DNA from 4 places in the Pseudoalteromonas sp. 1_2015MBL_MicDiv genome. Region 1 is predicted to be linked to each of the others. Evidence: predicted binding sites of a transcription regulator. Region 1 holds the regulator's gene; each other region holds the start of a gene.
What was found. Region 1 encodes sigma-54, which starts transcription at its own class of promoters, with help from an activator protein. Its sites were predicted from a motif close to GTTGGCACGNNNNTNGNNT; they were not measured.
Positions count from the first base shown of each region.

Region 1 (7,469 bases):
TTTTCAGGTGGGTTCGTTAATAACGTACTCAGTGATAGAGCGCCTATAAAACAGTTGTGTTTATCAACAACATATAGGTCATCTGTACCTTCTGGTAGCTCCCCACGTAGCCTAATATATCTAAGTACAACATCGAGCGTTACATCAGGACGAATGGTTACCGTATCGGTGTTCATTAGCGCGCCAGCTGAACGCTCTTGATATGAAAGTGCTTGTGTTGCACGTTCACGGTCTTGAATATCCATCGCGCTGACAACGTCTTTATAAACGGTGTCTGGTAAACTACGGAGTACTTCACCTAAGTCATCGTGGCCCATGTCTTCAGTTGCGGCTGCAATGTGCTCAGGTTCCATTTGGGCAATAATGCCTAAACGAACATCTTCGGAAAGCTCTTCAAGAACATCACCTTGTACATCAGGGTCAACCAACTGCCAAAGTAGTCGGCGAATTTTATGCGGCGATGACTCTAATAATAATGCGGTATCACAAGGAGCTGTTTTTGCTAACATCCGCCTAACTTGAACAAATTGACCACTGTTAAGCGACTTTGTCACTTGTTTTAATTGTTGTAGTGGATAGTCTTGTTCAAAAGCTTCAGGCATTGGCGTCCTTATTGATTTTTATATAACTATGGATAGGGAGGTTTATTAATGGGGTAATTAACCACATTTAGTTTATCTTAGTTTCGGTTTTTAGCTAAGTGCTATTCTTCTTCATTAAAGCGTTGTGCTATCAATTGACCAACGGCATGTAAAGCTTGTTCGGCATCAGGGCCCTCACACACTACTTTCACCTCTTTTCCTTGACTGCTTTCCAGTAGCATTAAAGCCAATACACTGTCCCCAGGCGCTTCTTTATCATCTTGATATATCATGATTGAGGCATCAAATTTAATAGCAAGTTGCGCTAATACTGTAGCGGCTCTTGCATGAAGTCCTAATTTATTTTTTATTAAAAAAGTGTCTTCTAAACGCATAAGTTACTCTACCTAAGCTGAACAGATGATTATTTTGAATGAGTTATTTTTCTTGTTCTCTATGGCGGATTTTTACATTTGGATGTGTCATCGAAAAACTTTCACCAATCGTTTGTGCTAAATATACTGAGCGATGTTGCCCGCCAGTACAACCTATAGCAATAGTTAAGTAGCTACGGTTATTTCGCTCTAAATGTGGCAACCATGTTTGTACAAAAGTTTGAATTTGCCAAGTGAACTTTTGGACAATGCTGTGGCTGGCTAAGTAATCCTTTACGGGTTGGTCTAAGCCATTTAAAGGTTTTAATTCTGGCTCCCAATGTGGGTTCGGTAAAAAGCGTGCATCAAAGACATAATCAGCTTCCTTAGGAATGCCGTGTTTAAAGCCAAACGACTCAAAAGTAACAATGAGTTGTTTATCTTTTTTACCCAGAATTTTTTCACGAATTGATTCAGCAAGTTGATGAACACTTAAATCACTCGTGTCGATCATATAGTCAGCGCGAGTAGTGAGAACATCGAGTAGTTCTTTTTCTTTTTTTATAGCTAAATCAAGAGGTAATGAGTCAACTGATAACGGGTGTAGACGGCGAGTCTCAGAAAAACGTTTAATTAATGTTTGATCCTCACTGTCTAGATAAAACAGAGTCGGTTTAGCAAAGCCAGGTAAGTATTCAAGGATATCGTTAAATTCATCTTGCTCTTTTGGTAAATTACGGACATCAATACTAACTGCAATTTTGTCGTAGTTATCAGATACACTTCTCACTAAAGAAGGTAGCAGATTAATTGGAATATTATCTACGCAATAATAACCTAAATCTTCAACTACGCGTAAAGCAACCGATTTTCCAGAACCGGAACGGCCACTTATGATAATTAATTCCATTTATCACCCATTATGTTAATTACGATTGTTCTACAATAACTTGATACAGCTCAGTATCTGATTTTGCGCTGCGTAACTGTTTACAAAAATCTTTATTATTTAGTTTATCAGCTATCGTTGCGAGCGTCTTTAAGTGCTGCTGGTTATCGCCATCAGGTACGATGAGAGCAACAAATATATCAACAGGGCGATTATCTATAGCATCAAAATTAATAGGTGTTTCGCTTACTAATACGAGTGCTAAGGGCTCTTCTGCGCCGCTCATTCGCCCATGAGGGATTGCAATGCCTCTTCCTATACCAGTGCTTCCCAGTTTTTCTCTATTCATTAAGGCGCTGAGAATATCTTGTTGAGAAAGATATGGGAGCTTGTCATGAGCAAGTTGACTGATGAACTCTAAAATTCTTTTTTTACTATTAAAAAGGACCGCAGCTCTGCTGCAGTCCTGGCATATAAGTGAACTTAATTTCATAATATTAGTGTCGAGCAAGCTTCTCTTTGTGTTTAATAACTTGGCGATCGAGCTTGTCAATCAGCGAGTCAATGGCGGCGTACATATCTTGATGTTCAGTAGAGGCAAATAACTCAGCTCCACTTACATGAATCGTTGCCTCAGCTTTTTGGTTTAATTTTTCTATATCAAGAATGACATGAACATTATTAATATGATCTGAGTGTCTTTCTAGCTTCGCAAATTTGGTATTTACATAATCTCTTAATGAATCAGTTACTTCTACGTGACGACCAGTTAAGTTTAGTTGCATAAGCATTACCCTCTTTGTTTAGCGTCTTAAATCAAACTTTTTCGCTGATTTGACGGTGGAATAGCTAGAGATTCGCGATACTTTGCGATTGTACGTCTCGCTACTTTTATTCCTTGCTCAGCTAATATATCTGCAATTTTACTATCACTCAATGGTTTTGCTGAGTTTTCTGCTGCGATTAATTTTTTAATGAGAGCGCGTATTGCTGTTGATGAGCATTCGCCTCCATTTTCAGTACTTACATGGCTTGAGAAAAAATATTTAAGCTCAAAAATACCGCGAGGTGTATGCATATATTTTTGAGTTGTTACGCGTGAAATAGTTGATTCGTGCATTTCGACCATTTCTGCTACATCATTTAAAACCATTGGTTTCATGGCTTCTGGGCCATGCTCAAAAAAACCTTGTTGTTGCTTAACAATACAATTAGTTACTTTTAATAGTGTATCGTTTCTACTTTCTAAACTTTTAATAAACCATTTAGCTTCTTGTAGATGCGAGCGAATAAACTGGCTATCACCACTTGATTTAACGGTGCGTGACATTGCTGCATATTGGCTGTTGACTCTGATTTTAGGCATGCTATCTGGGTTTAGTTCAACAACCCAGCGACCTTTTATTTTTTTCACCGATACATCAGGAATTACATACTCAGATTCTTCTCTAACTATAGTATCCGCCGGTTTTGGGCTAAGAGTATGTATTAAAGTCATTATTTCTTTAAGCTCTTCTTCTTTGAGCTTTGTTTTTTTCATTAATGTACGATAGTCGCGAGCAGCTAATAGATCAATGTGCTCGGTTAAAATCATTTTTGTTTCATTAATATAGGGTGTTTCTTTATCGTATTGGTTCAGCTGAATACATAAGCATTCTTGTAAACTACGTGCTGCAATACCAACAGGGTCAAACAATTGAATTCTTTTTAAAACAGCTTCTATTTCGTCAAGTTCAACTTCGTTGTCTTCTTCGTTCTCTTGATTAAAACTTTCTAAAATTTCTTCGCAGCTCAGCGTTAAAATACCCGAATCATCGACGGCTTCAACAATCGCAATCGCAATCGCTTCATCGGTAGGACTAAAGGGAGTCAGTTGTAGTTGCCACATTAGGTATTCATGGAGCGTTTCAGTTGAGGAGCCTTGGTATATAGATTCATCTTCAGGCATTGGTCCTGATGATGATGCTGGGGCTGCGCTCATATATTCATCCCAACTAACATCCATAGCCATTTCATCACTTAGCGTATCTTTAGCAAGTGCTTCACCACTGTCTTGCTCATATTCGCTCGGAACATCATCAGCATTTGCGCTAACAGTGACATCGTCGTTATCTGCTTTTTGCTCGTTTTTACCAGCAGAATCTTCGGCGTAATCTTGCTCTTCAACCTCTAATAGGGGGTTGCTGTCGAGTGCTTCTTGTATTTCTTGCTGGAGATCCAATGTACTGAGTTGCAACAGGCGAATTGCTTGTTGCAGCTGTGGAGTCATTGTAAGTTGCTGGCCCATGCGCAGCTGTAATGATTGCCTCATGTATCTCTAACAATCCTTTTATGTTGTTATAATTAATACTAGCAGATGCTTAAAGACATGGCGTAAATGTTACAGCCTAAATTGCTCGCCTAAATAAACATCACGTACTGTTTTATCGTTTAATACGTGTTCTGGAGTGCCTGATGCAATTAACTCACCATGAGAAACTATGTAGGCTTTTTCGCAAACATCAAGAGTTTCTCTTACATTATGGTCGGTAATTAACACACCAATACCACGATTTTTAAGATGTTCTATTATTTTCTTTATATCTAACACTGAAATAGGGTCAACACCAGCAAAAGGCTCATCAAGCAATATAAATTTAGGATCAGCGGCTAGTGCTCGCGCTATTTCAACTCGGCGACGCTCGCCTCCTGATAATGCCATACCTTGGCTATCACGAATGTGCTGAATACTAAATTCATCTAATAAATTGTTAAGTGTGTCTTCTCTTGCTTGCTTATTTAGCTCTTTACGTGTTTCTAAAATAGCCATTAAGTTTTGATAAACAGTAAGCTTTCTAAAAATTGATGATTCTTGGGGTAAGTAACCAATGCCTAATCTAGCACGACTATGCATAGGTAAAAGAGTAATATCGTTATCGTCGATAGAAATCTTGCCTTTATCACTAGGTACAAGGCCTACAATCATATAAAACGTTGTGGTTTTACCTGCACCATTAGGGCCAAGTAACCCGACTATGCTGCCAGCCTTTACTTCCAGACCTACATTTTTTACAACTTCACGGCCTTTATAACTTTTAGCTAATAGTTCTGCTTTTAATGTACTCATGGCTGACCTTTATCGTTTTTTTCTTTTTTAGTCTCAATAGGTACTAAAATAGTATGCACACGATCGGTTGAGTTTTCGTCTTTTTCAGCGCTAATTAATTGCTGTTGCATATCGTAAGTAATACTCTTGGCATTTATTTTTTGACCCGCTTGCGATACTTGTGCATCGCCAATAAGGGTTAAAAATCGTTTAGCTACATCATAACGAACTTCGTTTGCGCTGGCGCTCATTATAGTGCCGTCAGTTTGTTTTTCTTCGAAATATGCAGGGCTACCAGTTGCAATTAGTAGCTGTTTATTATCGCCTAATTCATCACGTTTATGTACTTCTAAACGGTCGGCTGTAATACGGCGGTTGCCGTGAATAATCTCAACATTTTTTTCAAAAATTCCGACGTTTTCTTTTAATTGGCCTTCTTGTTTGTCGGCACTTATTGATATTTGATTCGCTGCAGGTTGAATCGCTTGTTCAGCAGCGCTAAGGTTGAAAGCTAGTATAAGTGTCGGAATAATAAGTATTTTTGAAATTTTATTGGTCATAATATATAGTTCGCGTATGGTTAATAAGTTTTATCACTTCAGTTTTTAAATCGGCTTCAAGGCCTTTACCGGTGATCTTTAAATTGGGTCCCGTAACAATAACGGGTTGCTCTGAACGCATCGTGAGTAGTTTTATATCTACTTGAATATTATCCGCATTAATCTTGTCTATCATTGCATTATCAGTAAGATTCTTGGCAACCACGTTACCTTCTAAAATTAATTGTTTTCCTTCATATAACGTTGCTTCGTCTGCATTTATTCGCCATGTTTGTTTTTCGTTATATAAGGTGAAAATGGGCTTTTCAAAAAAGGTAAAGCCTAACTGTTGATATAATTCCATTTTAGCAGCTGTAACTTTATGATTAATTTTACCATTTTCATCATAGGCCGTTTGTTTTAGCTCAATAGCAATATAATCAGGCTTAGCGATAACTTCAGCTTCAACCTGAGCTGTCATATTTGTTTGTGCAAAATAAGGGTACCAAAGCCAAACCATACAGCTGATGAATAAAACGCTTAAAATTATGCGCGCTGTATTCATGAACTAGTACCTTTGCTAGTAAGTGGTTTGTCGTTCTCTAGCATAAGTAAGTCGGTTAGTTCTCTCACTGCGCCAAAACCACCCAGCATCTGTGTCGTGTAATGTGATAAACGCTTGATTAGTGGGTGAGCATCGTTAACTGCAACGGCAAACCCGACTAATTCCATTACCGGCATATCGGGGCCATCATCACCAATGTAGGCAATTTGATCATCACTTAGGTGAAGCTTGTTTTTTAGCTCTTCGTAAGCAATAAGCTTGTTTTCTTGACCTTGATAAATATGTTGTACTGTTAAACTGGTCATACGTTGTTGCACTATCTGCGAATGGCGACCAGTAATAACAGCCACTTCAAAGCCACTGTTTATAAGCGCTTTAATGCCAAAACCATCTTTTGTATTAAATGCTTTGAGCTCTTCACCTTGATTGCCAAGATAAATTCGGCCATCAGAAAATACACCATCAATATCGCATATAAGTAATTTTACTTTTTTAGCACGTGCTTTTGCATCAGCACTCAGCGGTTGATAGAGTTCTTCAAATTGCATTTATAATACTCCTGCTTTTAATAAGTCTTGCATATTTAGTGCGCCAATAGGCTGGTTTTGCTCATTAACAACAATCAAGCCATTTATACGTTTGTGTTCCATTATATTAAGCGCTTCAGCAGCTAAAATATCTTGTGTAGCTGTTGTGCATGACCTAGTCATAACAAGGTCTATTTGTGTTGTATGAATATCTAGTCTTTGCTCTAAAATACGGCGTAAATCACCGTCGGTAAATAATCCCACTAGCTGATTACTTTTATCAACAATGGCTGTCATACCAAGGCCTTTGGCTGACATTTCAATAAGTGCATCTTTTACGGTTTGTGAGACGCTAATAATAGGTGTATTTGCGCCGCTGTGCATAACATCTTTTAAGGTTAGTAATAATCGTTTGCCTAAACTGCCCCCAGGGTGAGAAAGCGCAAAATCATCGGCGGTAAAACCACGAGCTTCTAACAGAGCCACTGCCATCGCATCGCCCATAGCAAGAGTCGCTGTAGTGCTCGCCGTTGGTGCTAACCCTAAAGAGCATGCTTCTTTTTCTACTTTAATGCATACATGTACATTTGCATGTGTTGCCATGGTCGATTTAGTATTGCCTGTCATGGCGATTATTTTTGCGCCAAGGCGTTTTAAAACAGGGATAATATTTAAAACTTCACTCGTCTCACCTGAGTTTGAAATAAGCATGACAACATCGTTTTTGGTGATCATTCCTAAATCGCCATGGCTAGCTTCGCCTGGGTGTACAAAAAAGGCAGGGCTTCCTGTACTTGCAAGTGTTGCTGCAATTTTATTACCTATGTGGCCTGATTTACCCATGCCAATAACAATAATTCGACCTTCGCAGTCAAACATTAATTGGCATGCGTGATGAAAATTTTCATC
Region 1 covers NZ_CP012737.1:3,190,121-3,197,589, reverse strand. The annotation lists gene mgtE (magnesium transporter) at 1-602, opposite strand, end outside; gene AOR04_RS14315 (HPr family phosphocarrier protein) at 704-976, opposite strand; gene rapZ (RNase adapter RapZ) at 1,020-1,865, opposite strand; gene ptsN (PTS IIA-like nitrogen regulatory protein PtsN) at 1,885-2,337, opposite strand; gene hpf (ribosome hibernation promoting factor) at 2,342-2,629, opposite strand; gene AOR04_RS14295 (RNA polymerase factor sigma-54) at 2,656-4,155, opposite strand; gene lptB (LPS export ABC transporter ATP-binding protein) at 4,225-4,950, opposite strand; gene lptA (lipopolysaccharide transport periplasmic protein LptA) at 4,947-5,489, opposite strand; gene lptC (LPS export ABC transporter periplasmic protein LptC) at 5,479-6,033, opposite strand; gene kdsC (3-deoxy-manno-octulosonate-8-phosphatase KdsC) at 6,030-6,581, opposite strand; gene AOR04_RS14270 (KpsF/GutQ family sugar-phosphate isomerase) at 6,582-7,469, opposite strand, start outside.

Region 2 (7,469 bases), 1.5 Mb from region 1:
TCGGGCTTGTTATCAACACCATCACCCACAACAACATTAGTATAAACAGGAGTACCTAATGCTTTCACCGTGGCAGCGTAGTTAGTTGGATCACCACTATCAAGTGCTGTTTGTGCCGCAAATGCAAACTGTGTAAATACACCTTGAATGTTAGTAAGTTTAGTCGTTTCACCCGCAGTAGTAAGTGATGCAACATATTCATTGTAACCACATGTCAAGTAAGCTTCCATGTCTGGTACTAATGAGCCACAGTTAGAAAGCGCAGCGCCTTGTAGGTAGACATTAAGTTCATCAGCTTCGGTTGTACCAGCTTGTGAAAGTACTGAACCTTGAATAAATGGACCAAACGCAGCAGATTCAAGTAAGAAGCTTGCTATGCCACCGCCGCCACTTGCAAGTGCTACTGTATTTACATTAAACAGTGGGTCAACAGTAGGTGCCATTGGGCTATTAGCTTGAGCAATAAATGCCGGGGCTACAATAGACCCTAACGAATGCCCGATGTAGGTAACATCTTTGCTATTGATAGTCGTATCGTTAATGAAGTTTAAACCCAAGCGTAAGCCTAATAAATCAGCCGCTGATTGACGTAGGCTATCTCGCGCAACAAGTAATGAACTCAAGTCCATATAACTAAGTACCGAACCTGTTGTTGCATTAAAGTCATCACTGCCATCACCATCAACATCGATACCGCGTTCACCATGTCTTGGGTGGTCAATTGCTACAGTTGCAAAACCTTGAATAGAAAGTTGGGCAGTTAACGCTAGCATACTTTCTTTTTGCGTAGTAATACCATGTTGCATAATTACAACAGGCCAGCCATTTTCTGGCATTTCAATAGCCGGTAATTGTAGTTGTGCACGAACACCGTTAATAATTGGTAAAATAGGTTTTGTTAGTTGTACTGGCACATTCGCCATGCTTTGTACTTTTGGAATGGTATTATATTTAGTTAAATGACGCGTGCTGTCTAAACCTAAATCTCGAAGCTGTCCACTACTCAATGCAAAACATAACCCGTCATTCTCACTAATAGGTTCTGCAGGAAAAGCATCACCTGCAACAGCTTTATAACCAAGTATTGCTACTGCGTTATCACACATACCTTGCCAATATGTATCGTTTAAATCACTTATCTCAGTGCCTGTTGGAGTCCCTAGGTACATAGGAAGCATAATGCTACCCTTTTGGTATTGAACACCAGAAAAAGCAGGCGATACTTCAACACCTTGTGAAGCAAATACTTGTTGTACATTTACCATTGGTTGTTCTGGTACTTGCACAGCAGGTGTTGCCATACTTGGCTGTTGCAAGCTCACTGCTAACAACTGCTTGATAGTACCCAGCACAGGCCCTGCTGATTGAATAGTCATCGCACCTGAGAAAATAATGTCGTCTTTCGTAATATTTCCAGAACTAACAACTACATTTTCGTAGCTATTAACTGCGCCCTGCAAACCAAGTTGGGCTGCTGTAATTAATGGCGCTTCTTGTTTAACTAACCCATAAGTTGAAGATGGCTCAATAGAGCGACCCAATGAGTCTTTAAGCCCTGTTGTTAATACATTAATGTATGAACTACCAGCTTTAAATGGTTTTAGAGGAACAATTGCAACAGCATTACCTGAAGCCTGAGTAACAAAGTCAACACCAAAGGTAAGTTCGCCCACTAATTTACAAGCAGTACCTGCAGCTACTACCGAACATTCTTCATCCGTTAAGCTTGCACCCATTATTACTTCAAAAATTCTAACCGTACCAGGAGCCCCAGCAGACGCTTCATCTAAACTCACACTCGGTGGGAATGTTAAATCAATTTTATAAGGAACCTGCGAAGACCAACCATCAAGTGCGCCTAGAGCCAATTGTGGGTTGGCATAAGCTGTGCGTGGAATAGACACGTTATCATCATCTAATTCACCAGGAATGTTTAATGTACCGTCTTGGGTACCACTCATTAACAAATCGTTTGGAACAGATATAACTCCATTAGCAGGGTCAAAACTTACTGTTGCCGTTGGAATAACTGGGGCTGTGTCGTTTTTAACATCTTTTAACGTTTCTCCACCGCCACAACCTGCTAAAGCAGCTGTAACCGAGAGTGAAAGTAGCATTTTTTTCATATTGTTGGCTCCGCACATATTTTATTTTTATAGTGTGTTTAATCAGTGTATTAAGTTAAAACAATGTAATCAGGTTATTAATGAGACATTAGACCAGTTAAACTTAACGTAAAGTTTCTATTTTCGCCACCTAATTTTGCAATAAATTCGATTACTTCACGTTTTGCTATGTTAAAATTAAAAAAATCATACAATTTGGTACTTTTATGCACACTTATCAAGCAGCTGAAAACGCACTCAAAGATAAAGTTATTTTAATAACAGGCGCCGGCGATGGCATTGGTCGAGTAGCAGCCATTACATATGCAAAGTATGGTGCTACGGTTATTTTATTAGGTAAAACAACTAATAAACTTGAATGTGTTTACGATGAAATTGTTAATGCAGGTTATCCTAAACCTGCAATTGTGCCTATGGATTTAAAAGGCGCAACGAAGCAAAACTACCGCGACCTTGCCGCAACGATTGAATATCAGTTTGGCCGCCTAGATGGGCTTCTTAATAATGCCGGTATTTTAGGCTCGCTTGGCCCACTTGAGCATTTTTGCTCATCTACGTTCGAAAATATAATGAAAGTGAACGTGACTGCACAAGCTATGATCACTAAAGCCTTGTTTCCGGTTCTTCGTAAATCTGATAATGCATCAATCGTATTCACATCATCAGGTGTTGGTCGCAAAGGCCGTGAATTTTGGGGACCTTATGCCATTTCGAAATTTGCAGTAGAAGGCATGATGCAAACATGGGCATGTGAAGTAGGTAAAACAAACATTCGTGTAAACTGTATTAACCCAGGTGCTACGCGCACTTCAATGCGAGCGGCTGCATATCCAGGTGAAGATAGAGACGCGCTTGCTACACCAGAGGATTTAATGCCTACCTATTTATATCTAATGAGTGACGATTCTAGTGAAGTGAATGGCGAATCGTTAGATGCTCAGGTAAAAAAATAACTCAGCCTAAGTCCTGTGTTATTTAAAAGCACATTAAAAAAGCCGCAATGAGCGGCTTTTTTGTGTTAAATAAATAACTAATTGATTATTTACGTTTAGTCGGCTTAACACGTTGATTGTGTTTTTTAACTGCTTTACGGATTTGGTTGATTTTAGCGCGTTTATCTTTGCGCTTTTCTGGCATAACAGAAAGCTTAGTCTGCGTCTCGCGACCTAATTTAACGGTTTTACGTAAATAGTTTACCGTTTCTAGATCATACTCCATCCAACCACCTTGCGGTACGCGCTTATCTAGCTCCAATTTACCGTAACGAATACGAATAAGACGAGATACTTCCGCATCTTGAGATTGCCATAAACGGCGGACTTCGCGGTTACGCCCTTCATTTAACGTTACGTTAAACCATCGGTTAACACCTTCGCCACCCATTGGGGTTACAGTCGTGAATTTGGCTGGGCCATCTTCAAGCTCAACACCACGTAGTAGGTTTTTAACCGTTTCGTTGGTTACTTCACCAAATACACGTGCAGAGTATTCACGTTCTACTTCATAACTTGGGTGCATTAAACGGTTTGCTAACTCACCATCATTAGTAAACAGCATCAAACCTGATGTATTAACGTCTAAGCGGCCTACTGCAATCCAACGATCGCCATCAATACGAGGAAGTCGGTCAAATACAGTACGACGCCCTTCTGGATCTTTACGTGTACTTAGCTCACCTTCTGGTTTGTTATACATAATTACACGACAAATTCTATCTGCTTTTTCTTCAATTTTCACAGTGTGTCCGTCAACACGAATTAAGTCTGTTTCCTCAACACGGTCGCCTAACTTTGCCACTTTACCGTTTACACTAACGCGGTTTGCATCAATGTATTTTTCCATTTCACGGCGCGAGCCTACGCCTGCACGGGCTAGGACTTTTTGTAACTTTTCACCTTGTATACTCATTCGGATGGTTCTCTCACAGAAGGATCACTTAATAACTGGTTAATTTTACTTTGCTGCTCTGTTGGCAGCGCTGGTAAATTATCTAAACCTGTTAACGAAAAATAATCTAAAAATTGTTTAGTAGTTGCATATAAAGCCGGTTTACCCGGAACCTCTTTATGCCCCACCACTTTAACCCACTCTCTTTCGAGTAAGGTTTTTATAATATTCGAACCCGTAGTAACTCCCCTTACTTGCTCAATTTCGCCACGTGTAATGGGCTGCCTGTATGCAATAAGCGATAATGTTTCCAGTAAAGCACGTGAATACTTAGGCGCACGTTCTTGCCACAAATTATTTAACCAAGGGCTTAAACTACTACATGCCTGAAAGCGATAACCACTGCCAACTTCGACTAGACGAATACCACGAGTTTGAAAATGTTCTTGTATAGTATCTATTGCGTCGTTTATTCGCGCCATAGAAATAGCTAAATCTATTAATACTACGTCTTTAAGGTGGCGTTTACTAACAGGCTTATCTGCAACAAAAATAGCTGCTTCAATGATCTCAACTAGTTGTTCATCACTAATTCGCCGACCCGCCATACACACTCTTAACAAATAAAAATACACAGCCATCTATTATGACAGAACAACACCAAACTAGGAAAATATATCTACCAAATAACTAGATTTAAAACACAAAAAAGCCAGTGACAATCACTGGCTTCTAACTTGATTATTTTAAAAGCAAAAATTAGCTGCGTTTAATTGCTTCTAGTGCGTCATCTTCGGCTACAGCATTACCGTATTTTTTAATGTAGCCCTTAAACTCACTTCTGCTGATGCGCTTATCTTGGTTTTCATCCATATAACCAAAATGATTTGAAATATCATCATCGTTGCCTTCAGCAATCGAAATATAACCGTTGCTATCATTATCTAAACTTGAAAAACTACTCTCAATTTTATCAAACTTAGCTATTTCAGCTTTAAACGCTGATTCACTTACGTCACTATCAGTCGCCACTTTACCTGCATTTAGCTGCATGTAGGCGTTAAATTCTTTACGGCTAATTTCATTATCCATATTGGTATCAATATTCGAAAAATGCTCCCAGATGCTATCATCATCCGCTTCGACTTTTGAAATGTAGCCATCGCTGTCATTGTCCAGGCTTGCAAAATCACTGTCTATTTTCTCAAGGCCTTGATTTGAAGAACAAGCCGCGAGGCTTAAAGATGCTAAAATTGTTGTTGCTAATGTTAACTTTTTCATAAGACGTGTCCTTGTAATTAAATAAATGTCACTTTAGCTAATACAATTCGGATGCCAATGTTAATTAACTAATTAAAATCAAATAGTTACAAATAAAAAGAGCATTTAACAAACAATTTCAATAAGTTATATCTGAAAACTTTGCAAAGTGCTTTGTAATTTTTGCAAAAAAAAGCCCAGTATATATAAATATACTGGGCATGCTTTTCAAATTTTTGTGTTATTAAATAGCCGCATTTTGATAACGTTTTACAAAATCAGTTACTTTTTGACCATTACACTTTAGAGAGTTTAAATTACCGATTTTTTGACGAACTGGCGCTAAACCTTGTTTCAAAGCAGTCATACACAGTTGTGTTTCTTGTTGAGTGTCTTTAGCAAACACTTCAACTTTAGTTTTAATCACTTCAGTAGTTGTTCCTTTTTTAGCAATATCACGAATATCTTCGCCATTACACAAAATACTTTGTGAAAAGCGTGATAAAAACACACCATGCTGGGCTGCTTCTTTACGAGCGGCAGAAAAGCCTTCATTGGCACTTAATACACACAATTTAGATTCTATTTTATTATCTTTACTAAAATACGAATTACTTTGTGCCGAGACCGTAGTTGATGCTAAAAGTGCTGCAGCTAAAATTAGTTGTGTTTTCATGTGAGATCCTATTTGAACGAGCTTATTGAGTGATTTCGCGCATTATATAACCTACTTTTTAGATATCAATTGAATTTTTTATTTATTTAACAAATTAATATAGCATTAACAATGTTTAAACTTCAAACACCATTTGGTCAACAATTATGCAGCGATTTTATCCATTTCAGTCATGTTATGTACGCGTAAATACTGATACAATTTAGTGCATTAAATAGAACCAATTTTAAGGTAAATTCAATGAAAGTGATTTCTTTCAATATCAATGGTCTGCGTGCTCGTCTTCATCAATTACAAGCAATTATCGATAAACATCAACCAGACGTGATTGGACTGCAAGAGATTAAGGTTCATGATGAGGCGTTCCCACTAGAAGATGTGCAAAAAATGGGGTACCACGTTTATTACCATGGTCAAAAGGCACATTATGGTGTGGCTATGTTATGCAAGAAAGAGCCTAAATCGGTCTTAAAAGGATTTGCTACCGATACAGAGGAATCGCAAAAACGCATGATAAGCGTTACTGTAGAGCAAGAAAACGGTCGTGATTTAACCGTAATGAATGGTTATTTCCCGCAAGGCGATAATATCAATCACGAAACTAAATTCCCTTATAAACGCCAGTTCTATATTGACTTGATGACTCACCTTGAAACAAACCATACACCCGATCAAGATATAATTGTTATGGGCGATATCAACATATCACCTACCGATTTAGATATTGGTATTGGTGAAGTAAATGCTAAACGTTGGTTAAAAACGGGTAAATGTTCTTTCCAACCGGTAGAGCGTGAATGGCTTGCAACATTACTTAATTGGGGCTTTAAAGACACCTTTAGAGAACAAAACCCAGAAACAGACGATCAATACTCATGGTTTGACTATCGCTCTAAGGGGTTTGTAGATAACCGAGGACTTCGAATAGATGTAGTACTTGCAACTAATGAGCTTGCAGCACGTTGTATAGATACTGGTATTGATTACGAACTGCGCGGTATTGAAAAACCCTCAGATCATGCCCCTATATGGTCAACATTTAAGTAATTACTATGCTCAGCATAACAATACAAGGGCTACTTTGGGCCCTTGTAATTATTATTGCCCTACTAAGCTTTGATAAAAAAACATATAAAACATTGCTTAATACGCCAGCCCGTCAAACTGGGGTGCTTGCATGTGCGTTAGTGTTTGCAGTGCTTTGGCGAATAAAAGCAGGAATTTTAACTGGCCTCGATTTACACATATTAGGCGTTACAGCTGCAACATTAATTTTAGGCTGGCGATTGACTATTTTAAGTAGCCTACTTGCCACAGCCCTACTGACTGCATTTGGTCAAATTGAACTTGAACTGTTGCCAGTTCAACTGCTTATTTGTGCATTTATTCCTATTTTATTAAGCTACCTTGGCTTTATAATTAGTTACCAGTATTTACCTCGTCATTTTTTTGTTTATATATTTGTTTGTGCGTTCATAACTGCAGGGGTTATAGCCTGTATAAAAATAAGCCTAGGTGCT
Region 2 covers NZ_CP012737.1:1,683,004-1,690,472, reverse strand. The annotation lists gene AOR04_RS07755 (VolA/Pla-1 family phospholipase) at 1-2,126, opposite strand, end outside; gene AOR04_RS07750 (YciK family oxidoreductase) at 2,333-3,079, shown strand; gene rluB (23S rRNA pseudouridine(2605) synthase RluB) at 3,165-4,034, opposite strand; gene scpB (SMC-Scp complex subunit ScpB) at 4,031-4,621, opposite strand; gene AOR04_RS07735 (EF-hand domain-containing protein) at 4,773-5,294, opposite strand; gene AOR04_RS07730 (hypothetical protein) at 5,518-5,949, opposite strand; gene xthA (exodeoxyribonuclease III) at 6,190-6,996, shown strand; gene AOR04_RS07720 (energy-coupling factor ABC transporter permease) at 7,002-7,469, shown strand, end outside.
Region 2: a site for sigma-54 is predicted at 5,335-5,353, ahead of AOR04_RS07735 (EF-hand domain-containing protein). Genes of this name have one in related genera too.

Region 3 (7,469 bases), 1.8 Mb from region 1:
AAATAGTAGTATCAAGCTCATAGTTTCGCGTAGATTCTTTGTGATTACGAGTTGGCGAAGTACCTGTTCCTGCACCACCTTGTCCTGCTACTTCTGGAATATTCGAGTTTAGTGGAGGCTGATTCGTAAGCGCACCTGGAATACCAACAGCTAAACCGCCTATGTTATTTTCTTCAAATGTGGTTTCACTTCTCACTGCTGGTAAATCTGGATTGTAGCGTTTTTGTGTTTCTTCTATCGCACTAAAGTCCATACTTAAATCAACTTGGGCTGTGTAATTTGCAAGCCCTACGACAGGTATTAGAATGCTGTCTATTTTTTCTAAATATTCTTGTTCTCGTTTACGTTCTAAGTCGTACTCTTTACGAGAACGTGCTGCTAATGAGCTTTGCGAACCTGAATTTAATAAGCGACCATTTTGATCTGTAACAGTCACCCTAGCTGGCTCTAAGCCTTGTACTGCTGAAGCAATCATATCAACAACAGAGTCTATCTCTTCACCATTAAGAGAGCGCCCACGTTTAAGTGTTAACACAACGGTGGCAGATGGCTTTTTCTCTCTGCGCGCAAATACGTTCTCTTTTGGTATCGCAAGCAATACTTTCGCACGAGTAATATTATTAAGCTCTTCTATAGTACGTGCTAATTGCTGCTCTCTACCATGTTTGAGGCGCTCACGTTCAAGACGCTGACTAACCCCAAACCCCATATCTTGCATGATAATATCTGATCCCGAAGTAGGTCCTTGGTCTAACCCTTCGCGAGTCATTAATAATTTTATATTTTGATATTCACTTTCATCAACCGATACGACATTACCATCAAGTTGATATTCTATCTTTTGTGCATCTAAAAAATCGAGGGTTTGAATTAACTCTTCTGTTTGCATTTTACCCAATGGGCGCATATCTGGCTGACGTGCCCAAATAATGATAAAAATGGCAATAGCCAAACAAATAGCCAGAGCTATAACCAGTGTCACTTGGCGTAATACATCTGTACCATTTAAAGCACTTAAATAGCCTGATTTCTGTTCTTGTTGATCATCACTATCACTTTGGTCGATATCACCACTAGCAAGTGCAAGGTCTGTAGATTGGTTAGATTGCGCCACGATAATTCTCCACTACCTAGTTAAACAGGCATGTTCATGATTTCTTTGTAGGCTTCTACAAGTTTATTACGAACCTGTACTGTAGCTTCAAATGCAACCGAAGATTTCTGAGAAGCAATCATCGCCTCAGCAAGCGATACACTTCGGTCACCCATTTCAACTGCTTTTACTTTTTGGCCTGTATCTTGTTGTAACTCATGCACTGTATTTAGCGCATTACTTAGCATATCGCCAAATTGTGCAGTAGAAGTAGACTGCACTTGAGTTGGCAATTTATTAATTTGATTATTACGGCCAGCTTCAAGGGCCATTGATTGCATTTCTTGAAAGACAGCGCTATTTTGAATTTTCATAATTTTTCTCTGACAATGCAGTTAAGCTTATAAAGAAAATAAAGCACAAACCATGCCAATTAAAAATACAATAAAAACAATTGGTTACAGTTAATTTGTGAGTCAGAGTTTTGACAACCCCAAATTAAATTAATTAAATTTGGGGTTTAGAGGGATTATGCAGGAAGTGAAATACCTAAATCGCGCATTTGCGCTAGCTTATAACGTAATGTTCGAGGGCTAATACCTAATGTTTCTGCTACATCTTTGCGCTTACCTTGACAGCGGGCTAATGTTTCTAAAATAATACTATGCTCTTTGTCTTTAAGTTCATCTTTATAGCTCCCCGTGTCAACCGCAAGTAAATCTTGCTTTGGCTCACCAGCCATAGGCACTTTTTCATCGTAATATGCCGTGCTTAAGCTATTTATAGCTTCGTTTGACGTTACTGTTTCCAACACTTCAGTTGGTGTAATTACAAAATCGCTTGCTACTGAGTTTTCGATAAAAATAGCATGTTCATTTATTGTATTACCACTTCGTAGTATCAGTGCTCGCTGAATTACGTTATCCAGTTCACGAACATTACCAGGCCATGCATGAGCAAGTAGTTTTTGCTCTGCTGCTTTATCTAAGTAGGCCATAGGCTCTTTACTTTTATTTATATGGCGTTCTATTAAATGCTTTGCGAGTATAATTATATCACCAGGGCGCTGGCAAAGAGGTCGCCACATTAATGGAAAAACATTAAGTCGGTAATATAAGTCCTCTCTAAATTGGTTCTTAGCGACCGCTTCTTTTAAGTCACGATTACTCGTTGCTAACACACGAACATCTAGTTGGATTGTCTTACGAGCACCTAAACGCTCTACTTCCCGCTCTTGTAGCACTCGTAGTAGCTTTGCCTGTAATCCTAAATCCATTTCAGTGATTTCATCTAGTAAAATTGTTCCGCCTTGCGCCTGTTCAAATTTACCAGGGCATGCTTGAATAGCACCTGTAAACGCCCCCTTTTCGTAACCAAATAAAGTGGCCTCAAGCATATTTTCAGGGATCGCAGCACAATTTATAGCAACAAAGGGTTCATTGCATCGACTCGATTTATCGTGAATATAACGCGCGAGCACTTCTTTACCTGAACCACTAGGCCCGAGCACCATTACACTCGCATCAGAGCGTGCAACTTTACTTGCAAGTTCGAGTAATTGAATGCTACTAGGGTCGGCAACAATAGGGCCATCTGTCTCTTTCGCTTTTTCAGGCAAATAGCGACTCACCATATTTAGCAGCACTTCAGGTGCAAATGGTTTAGCCATATAATCAATAGCACCTAAACGCATAGCTTCAACAGCATCATCAATCGTGGCATAGGCCGTCATCATCAATACAGGTAAGTCGGGATAATTTAATTTAATACTTCGCAGTAAGTCCAAACCACTCATGGTTCCCATTTGCACATCACTTACGACTAATGAAAATTGCTCTTTTTTAAGCAATAACATCGCTTGCTCTGCGCTATTAGCTGAAACGCATTCAATACCTGACATCTCCAGCGTATCAATTAAAGCTTCACGGAGCCCCGCATCATCTTCTACGACTAAAATAATATTACTCATAATGATTCCTCTAATTTAGATGTCGCGCGTATTGGCAACAGTAAACTAAAACAAGCTCCACCATGAGCATTGTTACTAACGTCAACACGTCCTTGGTGCGCATTAACCACCGAACTTACAACAGCAAGCCCTAGACCAGTGCCTTGGCTTTTTGTAGTAAAAAAGGGTTCAAACATTTTATCAGCCTGACTTAAATCAATACCGGGACCATTATCGCTTACACTAATACGCACAAAGTCGTGATCTTCTAAATCAGTCGCGGCACTCAAGTGCACTTTAGCCCCAGAACCAATCACTTGAATGCTATTGTGAATAAGGTTTTGAACAGCACTGGCTAGCGCTGTCTTATTCCCCACTATTACAATATCTGGTTCAGGAAGACTTACATCCAGCTCGCTTTCATTAAGTGCGACCATGGCATCAGCACCGGTTTTCACTTCTGTTAATAATTGCTGCATAGAGACTTGTTCAACGACTTGCTGCTCACCGCTTTTAGCAAATAACAGCATGTCATTAACCTGCGTTTCTAAATCTTTTAATCGTGACATCAATTTAGTTTGGAAATTATCGCGAGATGCTTCTGGCAAGCGCTTTGAGCCTAAGTTAGCAGCATAAAGCATTGCTGCAGATAGAGGCGTGCGTACTTGATGCGCAAGAGACGCCACCATTTTACCCAGCGCACTTAATCGCTGCATATGTGCAACACGTTTTTGTAAACGTCGCGTCTCAGTTAAGTCCGTCATTAAAATAAGTTGTCCGGGTTCTGGAGCCAAAGCGGTAATGTCGAGCTTAATTAAACGCCCGTCTTTTAATGATACTTCGTGTCCATCATCTTGATGTGGTTTGAAAGACCGCTGAATAACATAAAACCACTTTTCACCTTCAAGTGGTTCACCAAGCATATCAATCGCAATTTGGTTCGCTTTAGCAACCATGCCTTTACCATCAAGTACAACAACACCTGTGGGCATTGTATCAACCAAGTGCGAAAGCCAACTTGCCTGCTTACGAAGATCACTTAGCTCACCAATGTACTCCTCTTGAAGTAAACATGGGTTATACTTATTTGCAGAAATAAACTGTGGTTTTAGCACGCTTGCAAGGGCCATAATCAAATCTCAAACTAATGTAGATACAGAGTTAAATGCACAATTTGTACCAAAGTTTATTTATATATTTATCATTAAGTTACATCAGAAAAACAAGCGACATAAAAATGACGCACGCTAAGGAATAATAATGAGTGAACAAATAGAATGCCGTTGTCCATGGCTAGACACGACTAAACCTGACTACGTTACTTACCATGATGAAGAATGGGGGGTGCCACTTTATGATGACCAAAAACTATTCGAATTTATAACTCTTGAATCAGCACAGGCGGGGTTGAGTTGGTACACCATATTAAAAAAACGCCAAGGTTATAAAAAGGCATTTGCTAATTTTGATGTAAAAAAAGTAGCTGAATTTACATCAGATGACATTGAGCGTCTAATGTTAAATAAAGAGATTGTTCGTAACCGTTTAAAAATTGCAGCAACTGTTAATAACGCAAAATGTTTTATCGGTATTCAAAAAGAGTTTGGTAGCTTTAGCAATTATCAATGGCAATTTGTGAGTAATAGGCCGCTTGTTAGTCACTTGAATAATATTGAGGACTACCCTGCTATAACTGAACAATCAACTGCATTCGCTAAAGACTTAAAAAAGCGAGGGTTTAAGTTTTTAGGCCCAACAACAGTCTATGCACACATGCAAGCCTGCGGTATGGTTAACGATCACAGCAATGACTGTTTTAGAAAAGAAGAAATTATTGAGGCTTTTAGTGGTGAGTAGGCAGGCAAATAGGTAGGTAACTAAAAGCTTCGCTTTTCACGCGAGCAAGCTCTGCGTCTACGCCAAGGTTTTGATTTGAGGTTGTTTTGTAGACGCGCTGCTTGCTGGTGTTCAAAAACGTAGTTTTTTGGATGGGTGTTTAAGTAATTAAAAGCTTCGCTTTTCACGCGAGCAAGCTCTGCGTCTACGCCAAGGTTTTGATTTGAGGTTGTTTTGTAGACGCGCTGCTTGCAGGCGTTCAAAAACGTAGTTTTTTGGATGGGTGTTTAAATAATTAAAAGCTTCGCTTTTCACGTGAGCAAGCTCGACGTCTACCGCCAAGGTTTTGATTTGAGGTTGTTTTGTAGACGCGCTGCTTGCTGGCGTTCAAAAACGTAGTTTTTTGGATGGGTGTTTAAATAATTAAAAGCTTCGCTTTTCACGTGAGCAAGCTCGACGTCTAACGCCAAGGTTTTGATTTGAGGTTGTTTTGTAGACGCGCTGCTTGCTGGCGTTCAAAAACAAGTTTTTGGGATGGGTGTTTAAATAATTAAAAGCTTCGCTTTTCACACGAGCAAGCTCGGCGTCTACGTCAAGGTTTTGATTTGAGGTTGTTTTGTAGACGCGCTGCTTGCAGGCGTTCAAAAACTAATCTCTTGAAAGATTATACTTTTTCATTTTTTCAACTAGCGTGGTTCTGCGTACACCTAATATTTCTGCCGCGCGAGCCACAACGTAATCAAAGCGCTCTAACGCTTGCGTTATTAAGCTAATTTCAAGCTCGGCTAAGTAATCTTTAAGTTCAATACCGTCATCGGGCAACAACCCACTTCCAACTTGGTTAAACTCTGCTTCAGGTTCGTTTTCGTAATCACTGAATCCTGTGCTAAATATATCGTTAAACGCGTCTTTTTCCATTAACTCTTCCGGGTACTCAGGCTCATATGCTTCTACCTCAATATAGCGGTATTTATTAGGTAAATCGGGAATATCGACTACCTTTTCAGGGAACATAATAACCATTCGTTCCACTAAATTAGCTAGCTCACGAATATTACCAGGCCACGCATGCTCCTTTAAGCTCTCAACTGCGCGTTCTGTAAACTTGGCGGTAGAACCAGTCTGGTCGTTAACACGGCGCATTAACTCTTTTAAAAGCAGCGGAATATCATCAGCACGTTCACTCAGCGATGGGTTCTCGATAGGAAATACATTTAAGCGATAGTACAAATCTTCCCTAAAACTACCTTCTTCAATCATATTTTCTAAATTTCGGTGCGTTGCAGCAATAACACGCACATCAGCTTGAATCGCCTTTGTACCGCCAACTCGCTCGTAACTGCGTTCTTGTAATACGCGCAGCAACTTAACCTGCATTTGCAACGGCATATCACCTATTTCATCTAAAAACAGTGTACCGCCTTGTGCAAGTTCAAAGCGTCCTTTACGAGCGGATATTGCCCCTGTAAACGCCCCTTTTTCGTGGCCAAATAGCTCACTTTCTAATAACTCCGCCGGAATAGCACCACAGTTAACAGGCACAAATGGCCCATTGTTACGCTTAGAAAGCAGGTGTACATTACGAGCAACAACTTCTTTACCGGTTCCTGACTCACCTAAAATTAAAACATTAGCGTCCGTTTTTGCCACTTGCTCAATTAAAAAGCGTACATCTTTTACTGCATCTGTTTCACCCACTAGCCCGTCAAAGGTTTTAAGGGGTTTGGTATGTTTATGTCCATTTGGTAACATTCGCTGATATTGCTGACAATCGTGAAGCAACTGTGTTGTTACTTCATGACTAAACGGTTCGCAAATGAGGCCTACCACATTAGCAATGCTTAGTAATGGTTTAAGGGTTTCGCCTATTAATAAAAAAGGTAAGGTTGGGTAGCGCTTAATTAAACCTTCGTGATCAAGAGACTGCAATGCACCTAAAATGATCATGCATTCTTTTTGTTGGTACTTTTCACACTCTTGTTCAAAATTTGTTTCATTTAACAATTGTACTGCTTCACCAATAAAAGTAAGCGATGCATTTAAACCTATTGCGCGATTGTTATTATTATCTAAAATCAAGATCATATTTAGCGAGCCGTACTTTCACTCATTTATTTAATTACCTAAATTGTAAGCCAGTTCGCCATGGATGCAAGCGATAGCGGCATTTTTTTGACATAAACGCCAAAAAACAGACAGCTAGTTAAAATAACAATACTTAAGAGTTAATCATTAAGTACCAATTATTAAAGTTGTGTCAAAATCATTTTTTTAAAATTATTTAATTCCTTAGCAAAGCTGACTTTCTTAGTAAATATAATCTAATATTAGCTTAAGTTGAAAGCGAACATGCCGATAAATAGATAAGTAAAAAATGCTTGGCATTATTATTGCTTTTATTTTTACATAATTTTTATCGTTTAAATCTAGGATTTCCCCATGGCTCATGTTTCAGTAAAAAAATACAGTCAAGTTCGTGTAAGTAATATTGCCGAAATGACCCCGTACGAACAAATAAATCTTATTTTCAGTAATATTATTGGTCGCTTAGCAGCTACAAAAGGATTTATTGAGCGAAAAGAGATTGAAAAA
Region 3 covers NZ_CP012737.1:999,746-1,007,214, reverse strand. The annotation lists gene fliF (flagellar basal-body MS-ring/collar protein FliF) at 1-1,114, opposite strand, end outside; gene fliE (flagellar hook-basal body complex protein FliE) at 1,135-1,467, opposite strand; gene AOR04_RS04460 (sigma-54-dependent transcriptional regulator) at 1,623-3,062, opposite strand; gene AOR04_RS04455 (sensor histidine kinase) at 3,059-4,171, opposite strand; gene AOR04_RS04450 (DNA-3-methyladenine glycosylase I) at 4,302-4,898, shown strand; gene AOR04_RS04435 (sigma-54 dependent transcriptional regulator) at 5,526-6,962, opposite strand; gene fliS (flagellar export chaperone FliS) at 7,317-7,469, shown strand, end outside.
Region 3: a site for sigma-54 is predicted at 1,509-1,527, ahead of fliE (flagellar hook-basal body complex protein FliE). Genes of this name have one in related genera too.

Region 4 (7,469 bases), 270 kb from region 1:
TGCAATACAATTATTGAACGGTTTGAATTGCAGTCACAGCTATTTTTTACTCCTGAGCATATTAAAAGCAAAGGATACTGGGCTACAAATCGCGAAGGTGAAAAGCAATTTGTCCCTTTACTGACCTTATCGATTGGTTTGGTTGAACCTGATTTACAACAGTGTAAAAATAGTCATCAAGTAGCTGCATTAGCGACTGATGCTAAAAAAGAGGCCAAACGATACCGTCATAGCTATCTTTTTATCTGTAAGCGAAGAAGGCCTACACCAGCGGTGGTGCGTTTAGCAAATAGTAAAAAGGTAGTTTAACAAAGTAGGTGATTATTATGTTGCCATTTAAGTATCTGGTTAGCGTTGTAAGCTTGTTTGTGTGTAGTGCTATAGCAAGCGAAGTCAATATTATTAATGTCCCTCAAGATCAACACTCGCATTTTACGCGTGACGACTACCTCAATGAATTACTCTCAAAAGCACTTATCAGAGCAGATTACTCAGCTGAAATAAATTTAGTGCCAGTTCACCCTCATCAACAACGAAATCTTATGGCACTTGATGGGAACGCCCTTGATTTATATTGGAGTATGAGTAGCCCTGAGCGAGAGTCGTTGGCGATTGCAATTAAAATCCCTTTATTTAAAGGGTATATTGGTAAAAGAGCACTGCTTACGAATACAAAAAATGTAGATAAATTTAAAGGTATTACCTCTGTTGAGCAATTATCAATGCTTATTGCAGTGCAAGGTCATGATTGGCCTGACATGCGGATATTAGTTAACAATGGACTAAGTGTTAGGCCACTTTCTAATTTAAACTCGATGTTTGCATTAACAAGCCAGGGGCGGATTGATTATTTTCCGCGCTCATTCATCGAAGTTAATTCAGAGCTCATGGATTTAAAAGATAAGAATTTAGTAATAGTGCCAGATTTATACATTAGCTATCCAACTGGGCTTTATTATTTTGTCTCAAAAAATAAACCCGAACTGGCTCAAGCGATTGAAAAAGGGCTTAAAATCATGCAAAAAAATGGTGAATTTGATGCGCTATTTTATGAGTATTTCGCGACAGAGCTTAATTCATTACCTTACACAAAAGGTAAAACAATAGAGCTTAAGCTTGATAACCCTTATTTTTAGACACAAAAAAAGGAGCCTGAGCTCCTTTTTAGTATACTGTTGTACCAATCTACTTAGGTAGGGAAATTTAATTCGTTAAATTGTTCAAATACTTATGCAGATTCGTATTAGTAGCATTAAATTAGCGAAGTAACGACTCAGTTAATACTGGGCGAATTTCACGAATAATCGCTTGAGTCAATTTTGGTGAACCACAGATGATATTACCGCTGTGGCTATAGTTATTACCACCAGCAAAATCTACAACCATACCGCCGGCTTCTTTAACCATTAGTTCGCCCGCTGCAGAATTCCACGGTTTTAAACCAATTTCAAAAAATCCATCAACACGACCCGCTGCAACGTATGCCATATCTAGTGCAGAACAACCTGCGCGACGAATATCAGCAGTGTGTACAAACAATGCTTTAAATGCTTCAGTGTATGCATCCATGTGGTTTTTATTTTTGAAAGGGAAACCAGTAGCAAGTACAGTGCCCGCAAGAACGGTAGTTTTGCTTACACGAAGACGTTTGCTGTTAAGCTGAGTGCCTTGACCACGAGAAGCAGTGAAAAGCTCACCACGAATTGGATCATAAATAACAGCTTGGTCTAAACGACCTTTAACTTTAAGTGCGATAGAAACCGCGTAATGAGGGATGCCTTTGATGAAATTAGTTGTTCCATCGATAGGATCTACAATCCATTGGTAATCATCATCCTTGCCTTTATGCTCACCTAACTCTTCACCAACAATCGAGTGAGTTGGGTAAGATTGTAAAATAGTGTCACGAATTACGGCTTCAGCTTCTTTATCAATGTTAGTTACTAAGTCGTTAGCGCCTTTTTGTTGCACTTCAACTTTTGATAAATCTTCACTTGCGCGAAGTAAAATTTTGCCTGCGTTACGCGCAGCGCGAACCGCAATGTTTAACATTGGATGCATGGAGTTACCTTTGGGTTGTAAAAGAACGTTTATATATTTCAGCCGGCGTATTTTAGCGATTTCTGCCATAAAGTAAACAATAAACCCTAAATACTTTTGTGTGTTTTTTATACTTTATTGTTCTGCATATATATTTGCGGCTGTATAAAATTTAAATAAATCTAAAAAACCACTTTACCTAAAGTTAACTTGAGGTTTTATTGTGTTTGCATACTTAATCAAGAAGGACACATTATGTATTTAGAACATGTCAATTTAGTGGTTAATAATATTGAGGATATGATTAAATTTTATCAAGCGGTATTCCCTTATTGGTCAATCCGAAGTGAAGGTAGGGGCACTTGGCATGGTAAACCAAGGCGCTGGGTGCATTTTGGTGATGACACACAATACATTGCAATGAGCGATCATGGTGAAGGTGAAAACCGAGATTTAGCAGGCCATCAATTAGGTTTAGCGCACTTTGCTTACGTTACCCAAAATTTAGATGCAGTAGTAAAGCGTTTGCAACAAGTTGGTTTTAAAATAGATAAACAAGGCGGTGACAACCCATTTAGAAAAAATGTTTATTTTATCGATCCGGCTGGATTTGAAGTAGAGTTTGTAGAATATTTAAGTGATATACCAAGCGAGCGAAATAACGATTTATAATAAAACGTCAGGCAGTAACTTAGGCTTATTTATCTTTCGAAGTTGAATTTTAAGCCGTGTGTTTGGTTTTTAGTAGAACACACCTATGTGGTGTGCTTATTCCCTATAAATAGGTAATAACAACGTATAAATGCCAAACACAGGCTAACGAAAGGCTCTACCTAGGACTGCAGTTAGCACTGAAAATAGTTGCTTGAGATAGATTTATTATCCAGAGTTCAGGTTATTTAGGTTACAAATCTCGGGCAGCAATTAAACGCACCTAATTAAGGCAATATCTGACCTTAAAGGTCAATCGACTCTAACGCGCTGCTAGATAAATTATAATGAGCGGTTATTATTAACGCCAAGTTGTGTTTTTAGCTCGTTTGCAAAGCTCATAAACTTCTCTTTTATGGTGCGTTTTATTTTAACTTCAACCGATCCCATTACTGCTTTACCTTCAATATGAATAGTGGGCCCTTGGCGCTTGTTAAGCGATACCGACTTGTTTTCAAGGCTGCTTAAAATACAAAACATTTTAGAGACTACATTTACATGCTCTGGTACATAAATTTCATCGCTACCAAAAATACAGTTAACGTGAATCGTTACATTTTGATGGGTAAAAATGGCATCAGTAAAATCAAGCACTACAGAGCCCATAAAATTGGTTAAGTATATATTTTTTGGCACAACCCATTGACCGCTGCGCTCGTTAGAACCCAAAATGCTGCGTAGCGTAAAATCATCATCGCTGTTTTGCTGTGCACTATAATGTGGAGTAAATTGCGATTGTTTTTCTGCTTTATATTGCTGATCGGTATTAAGTGTTAAGTCTTCAACTAGGATTAACAAAGCTTCATTATTACTTGCATCCATAGCCTCATCTAAGCGTCTTTCAAATGCATCCACTGAAATAACGCCATGGCTGTAATTATAAATTAATTGATCAATCACTTGTTCGCGTACTTGCTCTATTGGGCGGTCTTCAACTTTTACAGACATGGGTATTCCTTATTATATTTACTATTGGTAGTGAGTAAGCAAACGGCGTACCAAATATAATTTCAATAATTATCAGAGGCTTAATTTTTCAGTCTGTTTTTAGTTTTGTTATATTAACGATAGATTAACCAAAACAGCAATTATCTAGCTATTTTCACAATGTGAGAAAGTTTTACCGATGAGTCTGTAAATAGTTACACGGCTATAACATGAAATGAGTTGATTTAAATTCCCAACCCATTGAATTTAAATGTTAAATTTAGTTGGCCTAAAGTTCGCATTAGTTAAAGTGTCTTTAATCAAAAGGAGAAAGATTATGAAAACATTTAACAAATCTATTATCGCGGCTTTAGTTCTTGGTACTACGGCTATGAGTGCCCAAGCAAACAGCTGGGAAAACGAAAGTAAAGATGCTTGGATTGATGGTAAGGCAGAAACAGTGCTACTTATGAACACTAATCTAAACAACTTTGACATTAACACTGATGTAAAAAATGGCAAGGTAGTACTTACAGGTAAAGTTGATAGCGAAATTGAAAAAGAGTTAGCAGAAGAACTTGTACTTAGCCTAGATGGCGTATCCGATGTTGAAAACAGCCTGACTGTTGTAAAAAACATGGATACCAAAAACACAGACAAAGACATGATGGATGATGGTGATAACGACCTAACAGACGCTAAAATCACCACCGTAATCACAACACGCTTCCTATTTGACTCAGAAGTTGGTGGTACAGACATCGATGTTGATACCGATAACGGTATTGTAACTCTAAACGGTTCTGTAGAATCTGAAGCTGAAAAACAGCTAGCGGTTAAAATTGCCAAAAATGCTGAAGATGTGCGCGACGTGGTAGATAAATTATCTATCGTTGCTGAATAATGCACTATACTCAAAGCCCAGTGAATCTGGGCTTTTTGTTTTTTAATTTTAAAGGAGTTAAGTTATGGATATCATTCGTATAATATTGTCAGTTTTATTACCGCCACTAGGTGTATTTTTGCAAGTAGGCTTAGGTATGCATTTTTGGTTAAATATTTTATTAACACTGCTAGGTTATTTCCCAGGGTTAATACACGCCATTTATATTATTGCTAAAAAGTAACGTTGTGTTATTTGTATTATTAGTTGTGTAAGTCAATTTTAAATACAGCTTAAATAGGCACTTTTAATTGGCTTGCATGAATCCCTTCTCTTAAATTCCTCATTTTTACACATTACTCCCTCATAAAAGATTACTATTTAAGCAGTTAGCTTACTGATTGTTAAAATAAAGGTTTTTAGTAGTGACAAGCCCCCAAAAAGTTTTTATACTGCAACCCGCTTTAGTCGCTCTGTGACTGAACGCTTCAAAAATTAACTGCCTAGCAGTTATATAAAAGTTGGCCCCTTAGCTCAGTTGGTTAGAGCACACGACTCATAATCGTTAGGTCCCCAGTTCGAGTCTGGGAGGGGCCACCACTTTTACAAACTTTCCAAGTAAATACCTACTAACCGAAATTACCCTGTGCTACTTTAATTGTATTTCGTATGCATTCCCTATTGCAAGTCGTGCCAGCTTAATTTAAATTTTAATATTTTAGAAGTTAAAACCATAGGATTTCATATATCTGTAATCCAATGGTTTTTATACTTAAATGGAAAGGGGCCGATAGTGGATATCTCAAAAGAAATGTCTGAAATTAATCTTTCATATTATGATCTTGGATTATATGAAGAGCTTGTTTTATGTAGTAACTACTTAAAGAACGTTTCTCATATTATAAAATCAGAGCAAGGGTTATGGTCTCCGTTGGTTATTAGGGCCGGTAAGATTCCGCGAGTGTGGTTGACGGCACAAGCTGAAAAGGGAAAGTTTGTAGAAATAGTTAAAGATTCTACCTCTCAGATTTTAGAATCGAATGTTCAATGTTCTGAAAGTGGAATTCAAGTATCGCTAGGGAAGAATGTAATCTTGGAGGCTGGGAATAACGATGGAAAGCATTTGGAGATTTATAAGTTAGATTTACGATCTATTGGCTTAAATGTTTATGGAGATCATAAAGAATTGGTTTTAGGTAATGCAAATTTTAAAAAAGGGACCTTTCAAAATGTATACTCTTTAATGGCGTTATCAGATGAAAATTAAAGAAATCACTATAAATGGATTTGAGCATAAGTTAATTTGCAATAATTTCGAAGACAATAATAATTACTATACTGTTTTAGTTGGAAAAAATAGTGCAGGAAAAACAGAGTGCTTAATACAAGTAATTGGTTGTTTATTAAGATTACAGCTTAAAAAAAATAACTCTCCTTATATAGATCCTTTAGATGAAATTCTTGAACACGAATTTAAAAGGTATCAAGAAAGTTATGAATTTGAGACTAAACTAACTTTTTCTGAAAGTACAAACTCCAAGCTTGAGGAGATGGTTAAATTTAAGAAATCTAATAGCGCAAGAATAATTAAAAAGTTTGATGGTAGTGAGGTGACTTTAAATGATGGATATTTTAGACATTCACTTAACACTTATCCCTTGTTAAACAAAGAGATATATTTAAACATTATTGCGATTTCTGAAAGCCCGTATTCAAAGTTTCCGATTTTAAACTCAGAGTACAAGGGCTCATATAGCCTATTTTCACCACAATTACTTAAAAATAAAGATACTGCTACCGTATATGCTGATGATTATGTGCTTCCTCAAACCCAACGTTTAGTTAAGTCAATATTTCATTCAATAGCTTGTAAAACAAAAGTTAATTTAAGAGCGTTATTTGAACTTTTAAAATTTGAATTAAAAATTAAAGTATCAATAGATTTGAAAGATCGCTACGCGAAACATTCAGAGATTGGAGTTTTGAAATTTATAGATGCTAAAGTAGTTCAAAAGCAGGCTGAGGGTGTATTATTTGAAAAAACACCTGTTCAGTTAAGAAAATATTGGGAATACCTAAGCGAAAGGTTTGATTTATCTAGTTTACAGGGTAAGTCGTATACAGAAAGTCATTCGAGTACTTCAATCCTTTTAGATATAATAGGGGATTATGAAGGGTTTGAGGCACTTAATTATCTAATCGAGTACGAAGTTTTATCAGTTAATAAAATAGCTTTTAATAATAGTCATAGTGGAGATTATGTTGACTCTACTAGATTGAGTTCCGGTCAATACTGTTTGCTAACTTTATTTTTTTCGATTGCGTCTAAGATAAGCAATGGCTCTCTCATCTTATTGGATGAACCCGAAATTAGTTTACATCCATATTGGCAAGCGCAAATTATTCCTTTATTGAATAGTACGTTTTCAAATTACAAAAATTGCCACTTTATTTTGGCTACACATTCGCCTCATATTATTTCTAACTTAAGTAATATAAATTCATCCGTTGTAATTTTTGATAGTAATGACAAAAGTTCTCATACTGTTGAGGGGGGAAAGATATCATCTCAGTCTGTAGATTTTCAATTAGCAGAAGTCTTTGAATATCCAGGCTTTAGAAATGAATATGTTAATAGAGAGTTAATCTCTTACTTAGTTCAAGTAAGTAAAGGTCGGGAAATTACTGATGAAACATATAAGACAATACGGAGAATAGTCGAATTAGAGTCTAAGCTGGACAGTAGTGACCCAATGCTTGAGCTAATATATGCAGTTAAAAAAACTCTAAAGGCAAATATTAATGAAGGCTGTTAAATACAATAAAGAACAAAAAGCTTTCGTTGATAACTTCAGAAAAAGTCTTAGTTCCCACGATAAAGGAATTTGGGGTTATGACTATGAATTTG
Region 4 covers NZ_CP012737.1:3,460,165-3,467,633, reverse strand. The annotation lists gene AOR04_RS15620 (GGDEF domain-containing protein) at 1-309, shown strand, start outside; gene AOR04_RS15615 (substrate-binding periplasmic protein) at 327-1,136, shown strand; gene suhB (inositol-1-monophosphatase) at 1,258-2,061, opposite strand; gene AOR04_RS15605 (VOC family protein) at 2,296-2,712, shown strand; gene AOR04_RS15600 (LiaF domain-containing protein) at 3,034-3,699, opposite strand; gene AOR04_RS15595 (BON domain-containing protein) at 4,016-4,582, shown strand; gene AOR04_RS15590 (YqaE/Pmp3 family membrane protein) at 4,647-4,805, shown strand; tRNA gene AOR04_RS15585 (tRNA-Ile) at 5,085-5,161, shown strand; gene AOR04_RS15580 (hypothetical protein) at 5,355-5,828, shown strand; gene AOR04_RS15575 (AAA family ATPase) at 5,818-7,377, shown strand; gene AOR04_RS15570 (HNH endonuclease) at 7,364-7,469, shown strand, end outside.
Region 4: a site for sigma-54 is predicted at 3,736-3,754, ahead of AOR04_RS15600 (LiaF domain-containing protein). Genes of this name have one in related genera too.